One region of the Brevundimonas sp. NPDC090276 genome, then DNA from elsewhere that is predicted to be linked to it. Evidence: predicted binding sites of a transcription regulator. Region 1 holds the regulator's gene; the other holds the start of a gene.

What was found. Region 1 encodes HrcA, which represses chaperone genes, less so after heat shock. Its sites were predicted from a motif close to GTTAGCANTCNNNNNNNNNGANTGCTAAC; they were not measured.
Region 2: a site for HrcA is predicted at 1,652-1,680, ahead of groES (co-chaperone GroES). Genes of this name have one in related genera too.

The regions. Positions count from the first base shown of each region.
Region 1 is NZ_JBIVYK010000001.1:291,462-294,864, reverse strand. It holds gene ACIQTU_RS01400 (dienelactone hydrolase family protein) at 1-552, shown strand, start outside; gene grpE (nucleotide exchange factor GrpE) at 667-1,248, opposite strand; gene hrcA (heat-inducible transcriptional repressor HrcA) at 1,290-2,378, opposite strand; gene rph (ribonuclease PH) at 2,429-3,145, shown strand; gene ACIQTU_RS01380 (hypothetical protein) at 3,227-3,403, shown strand, end outside.
Region 2 is NZ_JBIVYK010000001.1:103,006-106,408, reverse strand. It holds gene pgi (glucose-6-phosphate isomerase) at 1-150, shown strand, start outside; gene ACIQTU_RS00475 (DUF4260 domain-containing protein) at 147-524, shown strand; gene ACIQTU_RS00470 (hypothetical protein) at 587-985, shown strand; gene ACIQTU_RS00465 (hypothetical protein) at 1,046-1,489, opposite strand; gene groES (co-chaperone GroES) at 1,728-2,015, shown strand; gene groL (chaperonin GroEL) at 2,071-3,403, shown strand, end outside.

The sequences.
Region 1 (3,403 bases):
TTCTTCGTCCGCGTCGAGGACCCGGCTCCGCTCAGCGACATGACGCGCATCCAGCAGATCGTCGCCGCCGCCAAGTACGAACAGGTCATGGGCGACATCGCCGCCACGCTGGAGTGGATCGGTCTTCAGTCCTGGGCCAACCCAGACAAGGTCGGCATCACCGGCTTCTGCTGGGGCGGCAAGGTGGTGTGGCAGGCCTGCGCCCGCTTCCCCTCCCTGGACGCCGGTGTGGCCTGGTACGGCCGCCTGGCCCCCGCCGCCAACGCCACCGACGAGCAAAAGACGGCGGGCCGCCCCTGGCCGGTCGATCTGGCGCCTGATCTGAAAGCCCCGGTGCTGGGCCTCTACGGCGGACAGGACGGCGGCATCCCGGTCGCCAGCGTCGAGGCCATGCGCGCCGCCCTGGCCGGTACGACCGGCAGCGAGATCATCCTCTACGACGACGCCCCGCACGGCTTCCACGCCGACTACCGCGCCAGCTACCGCGAGGCCGACGCCAGGGACGGTTGGCGGCGGCTGCTGGGCTTCTTCGAGGCCCGTCTGAAACACTAACCTAAAGCCCGCTCATCCCGGCGGACGCCGGGGTGAGCGGGAAATGAGAAACGCCCAAATGAAAAAGGCCCGGAGCGTCTGCCCCGGGCCTTTCCAATTCTCAATCAGTCGACCTCACGCCTTGGCGTCGAAATTCCCGCCGGTCGTATTGGCTTCCGAATAGGCGCCGCCCGCCGGGCCTGAGCCCTTGGCCGCGACCACCACCATGGCGGCGCGCACCGTGCGGCCGAAAAGGGCGTAGCCCGGTTGCAGGGTCTGGATCACCGTGCCGCCCGGCACCGTGTCCGAGGGCTGTTCCATCATGGCCTGATGCAGATGCGGATCGAAGGCGTCGCCCGGCGCCGGGTCGACACGCGTCAGCCCGTTGGATTCAAAGGCCGACAGCAGCGACTTCTGCGTCAGCTCAAGACCCGTCACCATGGCGGCGGCGGGGCCCTCGGCGTCCTTGGGCGCTGTCGCCAGGCCGCGCTCCAGGGTGTCGGCCACGCTCAGCAGGTCCTTGGCGAAGCGCTGGATGGCGTAGGCGCGGGCGTCGTTGGCCTGGGTCTCGGCGCGGCGCTTGACGTTCTCCGTCTCGGCCACGGCGCGCAGGGCGCGATCCTTCCACTGGTCGCGCTCGGCGATCAGGGCGTCGACCACGGCCATGTCGCCGTCTTCGGCGGCTTCCTGTGCGGCGTCGATGGCGGCCTCTCCCATGTCCTGTTCGAGTTGGTCCCGGGTCTCGTCGTTGATGTCGTTCACGTCTCTTGTCCGTCCAGAATCCGGCCCAGCACCCGGGCGGTATAGTCCACCAACGGGATGACACGGGCATAGTTCAGTCTTGCAGGGCCGATGACGCCGATGGCGCCCAGCACTCGCTGCCGGCCCGTCATATAGGGCGCCGCGATCACGGCGGAACCCGAAAGCGAAAACAAGCGTGTTTCGGCGCCGATGAAGATGCGCACCCCCTGCGCCGCCCCGACCCCGTCGAGCAGGCCGATCAGCTGTTCCTTCTGCTCCAGATCGTCGAACAGGACGCGCACCCGCTCCAGATCCTCGACTGCCTGGGCGTCCTGCAACAGGTTGGCCCGGCCCCGCACGATCAGGGCCCGGTCGCGCTCGCCCCCGCCGGACCAGGCGGCCAGGCCGTCCTCGACCAGACGGGCAGCGGCGGCGTCCAGCTCGCGCCGGGCGTCGGCCAGTTCGGCGCTCATCTCGGTGCGCGCCTCAGCCAGAGGACGACCCTTGAGCCGGGCGTTGAGGAAGTTGGAAGCCTCAGACAGCGTCGAGGGCGTCACCCCCGCCGACAGCGGCATCAGCCGGTTCTCGACCGTGCCGTCGTCGCCGACCAGCACCGCCAGGGCCTGATCGTGGCCCAGGGCCACGAACTCGACGTGCTTGACGCCCGCGTCGCGCACCGGGCTGGCGACGATGCCCGCGCCGCCCGCCAGACCCGATAGCAGGTTGGTGGCGGCGTCCAGCGCCTCTTCGAAATTGCGCCCCTTTCCGGCGAGCCTTGCGTCGATCTCGCGCCGCTCGTCCTGACCGATATCGCCGACCTCCAGCAGGCCGTCGACGAACAGACGCAGGCCCGCATGGGTCGGCACCCTTCCTGCCGAGGTGTGCGGCGAGGCCAGCAGACCCGCCAGCGTCAAGTCCTGCATGGTGTTGCGGATCGAGGCCGGCGACAGGGCCAGCCCCCCGCGCGAGATGGTGCGCGACCCGACCGGCTCGCCCGTCTCCAGATAGGTCTCGACAATGCGACGGAAGATGTCGCGCGCGCGCGCGTCCAGCGTCCCCAGGCCAGCGGGGGCGCTTCCGAACGGCGACGGATGGGGGGCATACAGGCTCACGCTTTCAGGATAAGCACGCCCCACCCAGGTTCCAAGGAAATCCCATGCGCCCGTCTGAACGCACCCCCGAACAACTCCGCGCCGTCACGCTGGAGACCGGCGTCAACCGCTACGCCGAGGGCTCGTGCCTGGTCAGCTTCGGCCACACCAAGGTCCTGTGCACCGCCTCGGTCGAGGAAAAGGTGCCGGGCTGGATGCGCAACACCGGCCAGGGCTGGGTTACCGCCGAATACGGCATGCTGCCGCGCGCCACCCACACGCGCGGCCGTCGTGAAGCCGCCGCCGGCAAGCAGTCGGGCCGCACGCAAGAGATTCAGCGCCTGATCGGCCGCAGCCTGCGCGCCGTGGTCGACCTCAAAGCCCTGGGAGAGCGTCAGGTCCTGATCGACTGCGACGTCATCCAGGCCGACGGCGGCACCCGCACCGCCTCGATCACCGGCGCCTGGGTGGCCATGGCCACGGCCCTCAACTACCTGACCGACGAAGGCGTGCTGAAGACCAACCCGATCATCGATCAGGTCGCGGCTGTTTCGTGCGGCATCTTCAACGACCTGCCGGTGCTGGACCTCGACTATGAGGAAGACTCCACCGCCGAGGCCGATTCCAACTTCGTCCTGACCGGCGCCGGCGGCATCGTCGAGATCCAGGCCACGGGCGAGAAGCGCGGCTTCTCGCGCCCCGAGTTCGACCGCCTGTTCGAACTGGCCGGCATCGGCTGCGGCGAACTGTTCGCCCTGCAGCGCGCGGCGCTTGCCAAGTAACCTAGGCCGCTAAACACCAAAGACTAGGCCGCGAGGGCCGATCGGGGCATGGTGGCGTCTTCTGCGAACGGAGACTGCCTCATGCGCCCCGCCCTCGCCGCCTCGCTTCTGGCCCTGACGGCCGCCCTGCTGACCGGATGCGGCCAACCGCAGTCCGCGCCCGTCGAGACCCCGCCTGCAGGCGTCAACACGCCTCTGACGCAAGAACCGATCGACGCCGTGCCGCTGAAAGACGCGCCCGTCGCGCCGCCCAAGCCC
Region 2 (3,403 bases), 190 kb from region 1:
GCCATCTGGGACATCAACAGCTTCGACCAGTGGGGCGTCGAACTGGGCAAGGTCCTGGCCAAGGCCGTGCTGAAGGATGTGGCGGCGGGCGCGGCCTCGCCCGATCTCGATCCTTCGACAGCGGCCCTGCTGACGCGGCTGCTGAAGTGACCGTCGTCGCCCCCGTTTGGCAGAGGCTGGAGGGTCTGGCCCTGCTGGCTGGCGCGGTGCTGGCCTACGCGCGGTTCGGCGAGGGTTGGCTGCTGTTCGCCGTCCTCTTCCTGGCGCCCGACCTATCTTTCTTCGGCTATCTGGCGGGACCGCGTATCGGGGCCTGGGCCTACAACCTCGCCCACAGCCTGATCGGGCCCCTGCTGCTGGCGACGGCGGGCGGGCTGATCGACAACCGTCTGGCAACCGCCCTCGCCTTTATCTGGCTGGCCCACGTCGGCTTCGACCGCGTCCTCGGCTACGGGCTCAAGTCGCCTGACAGCTTCGGCGTCACCCACCTGGGCCTGATCGGCAAGGCGCGGGCCGTGGCCTAGAGGCAGGCGGGGAACCTTGGCGTCGCTGTCTCCGTTCCACGGCCTCACTCAGGAAGCCCCTCATGTTCAAGCCCTTCTTCATCGCCGCCCTCGTCGGTGCGCTGGCCCTGCCCGCCGCCGCCCAGGACCATACGCGCACCGAGCGGGTGCAGTTCGCGCGCGGCGCCTCGTCGGCGACCCTGCACGGGAACATCCACGGCTATGACACGGTCGACTATGTGCTCGGTGCGCGCGGGGGCCAGACATTGACCGTCCGGCTGCAGCCCACCAACGCCTCGGCCTATTTCAACGTCACAAAACAGGGCGCGAACGAGGCCCTGTTCGTCGGTTCGACCTCCGGCAATCAGTTCACGGGCCGTCTTCCGGCCAATGGCGACTATGTCGTGCGGGTCTACCTGATGCGAAACGCCGCCCGCCGGGACGAGCACGCCAACTACACCCTGACCGTCGGCGTCCGCTGACGCCGGACGCGAAAAAGGCCCGGCGGCGACGCCGGGCCTTCATTCGTTCAGCGCCAGAACCTACCAGCGGCGGTCGTAGCGATAGTCGCGGTCGCGGCGGTTCTGGTGGCTGCGCCACTCGCCGTGGTTCCGCCAGTAGCGGCCGTCGCGGTAGTAGCGGCCGTTGTCGCGGTAATAGCCGTCGCGGCTGTTGATGCCGTGGTCGCGTTCCCAGTGGCCCTGATTCCGGTAGCACCGGCCGCCGCGATAGTAGTTGCAGCCGTCGCGGTCGCTGTCCGAAGACGCTGCGCCCAGAGCCGCGCCCGCCAGGGCGCCGCCAGCGACATAGCGTCCGTCGCCCTGGCCGATGATGGCCCCGGCCACGCCGCCGACGACGGCGCCGAGCACGGCGTCGCGGCCGGTGTTGTCGCGATCACGGTCGCGATAGGACTGGGCGGCGGCGGGGGTGGTCGCCAGCATCGTCAGAGCGATCGCGCCGACGCCGATCTTGGAAATGGTCTTCATGGCGGGCTCCTTTCGAAAGCCGGTTGATCCGTTGTCCCCCTTTTAGGTCGCGCCCTCTGAACGACCCCAAGGGGTCTCGTTCATATTCGGGTCATCTTCACGGCTGGAAATCGGTCTGCCTCGCCCTTGACGGTGCGGGGGCTCCCCCCTAACTCCCGTCGCGTTAGCACTCGGGGAGGGCGGCTGCCAAAGCCGCAGGTTCCGAGGCTTGAACCGACATTCTATTGGGAGATCACAGATGGCGTTTCGTCCTCTCGGCGACCGCGTGCTGGTCAAGCGCGTTGAAGAAGAATCCAAGACCAAGGGCGGGATCATCATCCCCGACACGGCCAAGGAAAAGCCCCAGGAAGGCGAAGTCGTCGCCGTGGGCCCCGGCGTCCGTGACGAAGACGGCAAGCACGTCGCCCTGGAACTGAAGGCCGGCGACCGCATCCTGTTCGGCAAGTGGTCGGGCACGGAAGTGAAGATAGACGGCGAAGACCTGATCATCATGAAGGAATCCGACGTCCTGGGCGTGCTGTCGTAAGACACGCTCCGGTTTCCGGTTTCTGATTTAAAATCATTTAGATAGGAGCTGCCCGATGGCTGCTAAGATCGTAAAATTCAACACCGACGCCCGTGACAAGATGCTGAAGGGCGTCAACGTCCTGGCTGACGCCGTCAAGGTGACCCTGGGTCCGAAGGGCCGCAACGTCGTGATCCAGAAGTCGTTCGGCGCCCCGCGCTCGACCAAGGACGGCGTCTCGGTCGCCAAAGAGATCGAGCTGGAAGACGCCTTCGAGAACATGGGCGCCCAGATGATCCGCGAAGTCGCCTCCAAGGCGAACGACAACGCGGGCGACGGCACCACCACCGCCACCGTTCTGGCTCAGGCCATCGTGCAAGAGGGCCTGAAGGCCGTCGCCGCCGGCATGAATCCGATGGACCTGAAGCGCGGCATTGACCAGGCCGTCGCCGTGGCCCTGGACGAAGTGAAGACCATCTCCAAGCCGGTTTCCAACAACTCGGAAATCGCCCAGGTCGGCACCATCTCGGCCAACGGCGACGCTGAAATCGGCGAGCTGATCGCCCTGGCCATGGCCAAGGTCGGCAACGAAGGCGTCATCACGGTCGAAGAAGCCAAGACGGCTGAAACCACCGTCGACATCGTCGAAGGCATGCAGTTCGACCGCGGCTACCTGTCGCCCTACTTCATCACCAACGCCGACAAGATGGAGGTCGCCCTCGAAGAGCCCCTCATCCTGCTCCACGAGAAGAAGCTGACCTCGCTGCAGCCCATGCTGCCGGTGCTGGAAGCCGTGGTTCAGTCGGGCCGTCCCCTGCTGATCATCGCCGAGGACATCGAAGGCGAAGCCCTGGCCACCCTGGTGGTCAACAAGCTGCGCGGCGGCCTGCGCGTCGCCGCCGTCAAGGCTCCGGGCTTCGGCGACCGCCGCAAGGCCATGCTGGAAGACATCGCCATCCTGACCGGCGGTCAGGTCATCTCGGAAGACCTCGGCATCAAGCTTGAGACCGTCACGCTCGACATGCTCGGCAAGGCCAAGAAGGTCCAGATCACCAAGGACGACACCACCATCGTCGAAGGTTCGGGCGAGAAGGACGGCATCGAAGCCCGCGTCGGCCAGATCAAGCGTCAGATCGAGGACACCACCTCGGACTACGACAAGGAAAAACTGCAAGAGCGTCTGGCCAAGCTGGCTGGCGGCGTCGCCGTCCTGCGCGTCGGCGGTTCGACCGAAGTCGAAGTGAAGGAAAAGAAGGACCGCGTCGACGACGCCCTGAACGCAACCCGCGCCGCTGCCGATGAAGGCATCGTCCCGGGCGGCGGCGTGGCCCTGCTGCAAGCCTCCAAGAAGCTGGTCGACCTGAAGGGCTCCAACGCCGATCAGAACGCCGGCATCGCCATCGTCCGTC